2 regions of the Vibrio kasasachensis genome follow, and region 2 is predicted to be linked to the other one. Evidence: riboswitches for the same ligand, from Rfam matches in the RefSeq annotation. Region 2 holds a riboswitch; the other holds the start of a gene.
The links. A riboswitch is a leader RNA that binds a small molecule or an ion and turns the genes downstream of it on or off. The one in region 2 is predicted to bind cyclic di-GMP.

Region 1: linked by a shared signal. The riboswitch ahead of L4C38_RS13225 (TfoX/Sxy family DNA transformation protein) and the one ahead of L4C38_RS14405 (calcium-binding protein) in region 2 are both predicted to bind cyclic di-GMP.

What each region holds. Positions count from the first base shown of each region.
Region 1 is NZ_JAKJTB010000015.1:101,237-104,374, forward strand. Features, by position in the region: gene L4C38_RS13215 (putative signal transducing protein) at 1-139, opposite strand, end outside; gene L4C38_RS13220 (TVP38/TMEM64 family protein) at 136-843, opposite strand; gene L4C38_RS13225 (TfoX/Sxy family DNA transformation protein) at 949-1,542, opposite strand; cyclic di-GMP riboswitch class I at 1,655-1,737, opposite strand; gene purR (HTH-type transcriptional repressor PurR) at 1,889-2,893, opposite strand; gene torD (molecular chaperone TorD) at 3,095-3,138, opposite strand, start outside.
Region 2 is NZ_JAKJTB010000017.1:32,183-35,320, reverse strand. Features, by position in the region: gene L4C38_RS14415 (type I secretion system permease/ATPase) at 1-158, shown strand, start outside; gene L4C38_RS14410 (HlyD family type I secretion periplasmic adaptor subunit) at 148-1,497, shown strand; cyclic di-GMP riboswitch class I at 1,824-1,903, shown strand; gene L4C38_RS14405 (calcium-binding protein) at 1,936-3,138, shown strand, end outside.

The DNA of each region.
Region 1 (3,138 bases), on a different contig from region 2:
CGCTCGCTTCACCAAATGGCACCTCTCCTTGTAAGCCAAAAATGCCTTCACCGCGCACCTCACACTTGATGTCGTATGAACGTAAAAGCTCACAGACGATGTGAGCTTGAGGAGGATTGTTCGCGCTGTATATCTTCAAGACGCTTCTCCATTTTGTGCATCATTTTGAGATTGCGGTGAACGCTTGAATTTTGTCATCAACCATTTAGCGACAATTGGGAATAATCCAAGTAGTGCAAATGAAATGAGTACAGAAGGTGAAACGATACCGGATAGGCTGTCAATTTGTGCCAATTGTGTACCTGCATTGAGGTAAACCGCCGTACCAGGCAGCATGCCAATTTGGCTGACAAGATAAAACCGCGCTGTTGATATTGGCGTTAGCCCCATTAATAGATTGATTAAGAAGAATGGGAATACAGGAATAAGGCGTAACGAAAATAGATAGAATGCGCCATCTTTTGCAACGCCTTGGTTTATCGAGTTCAACTTATCACCAAATTTGCTTTGTACCCAATCACGAAGTAGGAAACGGCTGCTTAGGAAAGCAATTGTTGCACCTAATGTACTAGCAAATGAAACGAGCAGTAGGCTGCTCCAAAAACCAAATAGAGCAGCGCCAAGTAAGGTGACAACCGCCGCGCCAGGAATAGAAAATGCGGCGATTGCAACATAGGCAAAAAAGTAGCTCAGGGCTGCGAGTACGAAGTTCTGTTCGATAAATGCACTCAGTGCAGCTTGTTGGGCTTTGGCATTAGTCAGCGTAAGTTGATCACCAAATTGCGTGATCAGCAGGGCAATTAACGCGACGAGAAATACTCCGATAACAAGCTTCTTATTCATTTTTTTCTCCTGAACTTGATGTTCATTTACTATCTTGTTGAATAAGAACCGTAAAGCCAACGAAAACTTTCAAAAAAAAACCAGCGATTATCGCTGGCTTAGAGTTTAGTTATGCAACCTTGAAAGTAATTCATCCCGACGAGATTGCGGAACCACTGACCAGTGTGTTCCTTTTATTGCACCTTCAAGCGACCACAATAGCTCAAGGCTTATTTCACTAACGTGTGACTCTCGAATAGCCTTGTAAGCTTCAAGAGAGCCAGTTTGTTCGAGTTGCTTAACGTTGTCGATACCGACTTTCTTAAGCATTCGTTCTGTCGCCAGTCGTAAATTGGGTAAATCCTTGATGCGAGTTGGTTTGGCTTCAGCTTGAGTAGACTTTTCGCTTTGTGCTTTAACAAGCGCTTCACGAGCAACTTGCAGTGTTTGGTCACAATCGTCCTGCCATTCTTCACTTAAAGCAAAGTATTTGGTCACAACAGGGAACCCACGCTTGTGATACACGTACGGCTCTAGACCTTGTTGTTTAAACTGCTTAGTGAGTGTGTTGTCGGCACGAATATGAAGTTTGTCGTGTACAACTAGCGCAAACATTGTTTCGTCTGCGAAGATCCCAAACCCACCAAACATAGAGCGAGATTTAATACGACCTAGTGGCTGAAATAGCCTCATTGAGTCTTTAAGTATTGGTTTATCCATTCAGTACTTTCTCGGTGTATGTGTATAATAATACGCCACCAAATCAGGTCCGAGAGAATAGCAGCTAATGCAGAAATCAGGAGAGTAATCCGTTAACGAGTGCATTTCTACCATCGGTAACCCCGCTGCCATACATAATGTTTAGGCCGGTGGCTTTGCGTCCCATCTTTTCAGAATGGTTTGCCCTGTGCGTGACTTAATTTGCTTTGCTAAAGATTAAGATACTTCGACATAGAAGTATTACAACACTATGAGATATTTGTGATCCTAATGCAAGAATTAAGTTGAATGTGAAAAGCAATAGCTGATGTGATGACCATCAGCTATTGTTATAGGAATCATTAGCTTAGTTTATTTTAGCTACTGTAGAGCGTTCAACGATTTCTGGATGCATTTCAAATATTCGTTTGTCGTGTTCTTTATCTTTAATTCGCTCAAGTAAGATTTCAAACGCATTTTTACCGACACGACGTTTTGGTTGGTGAACTGTAGTTAATGGCGGAGAGAAGTACTCAGCCAGTTCAATGTTATCGTAACCAATGACAGACATATCTTCAGGAACACGGATGCCATTTTGCTGTAGGCGGCTCATTAAACCAAGTGCCATCGTATCATTGAAGCAGAAAATTGCGGTAGGGCGCTTATCCATAGCAACGATTTTGTCCGCAGCTAGCACAGCTGTGTCACATTCGAAGTTGCCTTCTAGAATCCAATCTTCGTCCACGGGTAAGTTAGCTTCTGCCATAGCACGCTTGAAGCCTTGAATACGTTCCTGACATGCAGCTTTCTCAAAGTGACCACTTAAACAGGCAATATCGGTGTGACCATGTTTAATTAGGTACTTCGTTGCGAGGTAACCACCTTCTTCTGAGTTGTCGATGATTTTGTCGGCTTGCGAACTTTCAGGACCCCAATCCATGACCACTTTTGGAATATCTTTGTGACGATTAAGCATCTCACTCAATTCTTCAGTGAAATCTGAACACATAACTAAAATACCATCGACACGCTTTTCAGCCAACATACGGACATAGTCACGTTGTTTCTCGTAGATACCACCGGTATTGCACAGAATTAAGGTATAACCTTGGCGATAACAGTAGCTTTCTACACCATCAATCACTTCAGAAAAGAATAAGTTTGTAGATTGAGTAACCAGCATACCAATGGTGCGCGTGCTGTTACATTTCAAACTACGAGCTACGGCACTAGGAGCGTAGTTTAGCTCTTGTACTGCTTCCATTACACGTTCTTGAGTTGTTTCTGCAACAAAGCGAGTTTTGTTAATTACGTGCGAGACTGTTGTTGTTGAAACGCCCGCGAGACGCGCAACATCTTTTATAGTGGCCATAAGGTGTGATCCTATTTATAGTTGCCACCTAGCTATTCACATTCTTGAATAAATTGGCAGGAAGTATTAGAAATACAAAAACCGCTTTTTTACAGCGGTTTGCACTTGATTCATATTTTTTATCGTTTTCGGTTACGATTTTAGACCGCATCGTCGCCAGTAGCAAACGAAAACCTTTTCCCATCAAACGGAAGTCGGATTTTAGTCGGCTTCACCAACAAGATAGTCGCAATCAAGGTTTAGGA
Region 2 (3,138 bases):
ACAAGGTTGCAGTGGTCATGGTTTCACACAATAAAGAGCTGATTGCACACGTTGATTGGGTTGTTCAACTCGAAAATGGTGAAATCATCACCGCTTATAAAGCGGATCAAGCAGTAAAAGTACACAATATAAAACAGGCGGCATCCAATGGCAGATAGGCAGTTCCACTCTATAGATGAACAAGGTATTCATTACCATGATAAGCGCCATCTCTCTTTCGCTACTGGCTTAGCTCTGAAACTTGCCTTCGGTAGTGTGCTATTAATGTTCGGAGTCTTTCTCATATGGGCATCGGTGGCAAAACTTAGCAGTGCCGCTATTGCGCCCGGTGTCATTATCGTCGAATCAAAAAGAAAGCCAATCCAACATTTAGAAGGTGGCATCGTTGAAAGCATTCATGTTGCCGACGGTCAATTTGTTGAACAAGGTCAATTACTTATCACTCTAAATTCCTCTAGAGCACAAGCACAACTATTTGGGTTAAGAGCAAAATGGCAAAGTGAAACTGCACGCCTGAATCGACTTCACGCAGAATTACTCGGGAAGAAAAGCATCTCTTTTGATAAACATTTACTTGAATTTGAATCTGATACCCACGTACAAAATGTTCTAGAGACGCAAAATCAACTATTCACGAAACGTCGCTCTCTGCGTGATGGTGAAGATAAAGTTTTGGATGGTAAAACGGCGCAAGCACACCTTGATTTGCAAGGGTTAAAAAAACGTTATCAAGCAGACCAACAAGCTCTGGTTTATTTAACCGAGCAATTAGAGATGCATGAAACCTTGTTGAAAACAGGCAACACATCGAAGTCTAAAATGCTTGATTTGAAACGAGAGTACACCAAGTTAAACGGTAATTTGGCTGAACTCGAGTCAAAAATTCATCGCGCACATCGCTCAATTTCAGAAGCTGAACTACAAGACAGCAACGCCGATTTCGATTATGCCAAGCAGCTTGGTGAAGAAATACAACAACTCGAAAAATCGATTCGTGAAACTGACGAAGCCATGATCGAAGCACAACAAGTTCTAACACGGATTGAGATACGCGCCCCTCAATCAGGCGTGGTGGTTGGCTTAGCGATTTTCTCTAAACAATCAGTGATCAGCGCTGGCGAAAAAATCATGGAAATTGTGCCCCAACAAGATCAGCTCGTAGTTGAAGCGCTTGTGCAACCAGAAGATATTGATGTAGTGCATATTGGGCTCGATACAGAAGTTCGCTTAACAGCATACAACTTCAGGCGCACCCCGCCAGTTAGAGGGAAACTAGTACATATTTCGGCAGACCGCATTACAGATCAAGCTTCCGGATCATCAGCGTACTTAGCGCAAATCAAACTCAATCAAGAAGATCTGGCGCGTCTGAAACAGGTCACATTACATCCCGGAATGCCAGCTGAAGTCATGATTTTGCTCAATAAGCAAACTCCGTTGGACTATTTACTTAATCCACTTTCGGTTAGTACATACAAAGCAATGAGAGAAATTTAGTTTATACCCAAGTGACTTCAAGATGCAGGATTCAGAGCCTTGTCACTGGTACCAGTTTAAGGAAAATAACGACGTGGAATAGCCATCTATTTCCGAGTTGTTTGACGAAAAAATGGTTCCAGTGACAGGCTCCCGAAGGGCGAGTTTGTTAGGTTCGCAGATTACGTTATCGATTCTTAATTTAGAGCGACTAGATTTGCAAATCGACGCCTTGCCTGCAAACCTAACAACTCTCGCTGAACTAAGCATCTTGAGGTGACTTGGGTATAGGGCATAACTGAGACCAAAGCCCTTTAAGTACCAATTCCGGTCTCAAATTCATAACAGAGTGAAAAAGCCAAACTTATCGCGAGGTAAGGACGGAAAGCTGCAGATCTCAAAATATTGAGATGGCTGAGCTGCCTCACATTAATCATCAGATTGATAGAGGAAACCTTCATGACGTCTAAGCACGTAAAAACTGAACAAATTGAAAACCGAGTCGACTTAATAGATAGAGAACCAGTAGAAACTGGCGCACCATCTGTCGAGCTCTATGGAAAAAGCTACAACCCTATTTCACAGCATGATGCGGTAGATAATGTTGTTAACAGTGGCGACGGCAATGATCTAATACTACTTAATTCCGAAGAATTTGAAGTTCATGCCGGTGAAGGCAATGACATTGTCAATGCCGGTGAAGGTGATGATGTCGTTTTTGGTAACAGTGGCAATGATGTCTTAATCGGCGACGATTTCGGACGTCACGTCACTTACGATCATGCTGGTCAAGCGATTATCGATTTTAGCGATGCGACAGCAGCAGATCTTAGTTTAGCCAAAGTGTATAACCCTGATGGTACAGAAGCAGCCTTGTATGAAAAACATGGCGCGTATGGCGTGCTAGGTAATGAAGAAAGTGGTCGAGGTGGTCAGATTGGTTACAGTTTTGACGATGACGGAAGCAAAGGCGATCGAGCTGGAGCATCTGAAGTTTTTTCTGTTTCTTTAGAAGAGAACAGCTACGCGGCGAAAGTTTCTATTGGTCGACTGTTTAAAGATGAAGGTAAAGCCGAAGGCTCATATGTCAAAGAGATCAATGAAGTAGGCGTATGGACGGTATTGCGTGATGGCATCGTTGTCGAACACGGTTACTTTACCGTTGAAGAATTCGACCAAGCCACTCTAGACGCTTATGGATTGGATCCTGCAAAAGATAATCTAAAAGTTCTGCAAGAAGGCAATGGTCGTTCAAACGGTGAATTTGTCATTGAACCAGACGATGTAGGCTTTGTCGCATTTGATGAGATTCAATTCTCTGCTGCTATTGGTCACTTCGATAAAGGACGTGACCGACTGGATTCAAGTGACTTTTTGGTTGGCGAAGTAGAGTATCTTACACTAGAAGCTGACGGTACGAGCAATGACGATACCCTCTTCGGCGGTAACGATAACGACGTGCTATTAGGTGGTATCGGTGATGATATCCTTTTCGGCGATGACCGATATGCATTTGAAGATGGAAGCTCGCTTGATTTGAGTGCGGCGCGCGCTTATAACCCTTCAATAAAATCAGGGGAAATCAGCACCGCGGACGGTAGCATCGGTGTAGAAGGCAACCAAGAATCCGGCAAAGCTGATCAATTAGGTTATACCTATTAT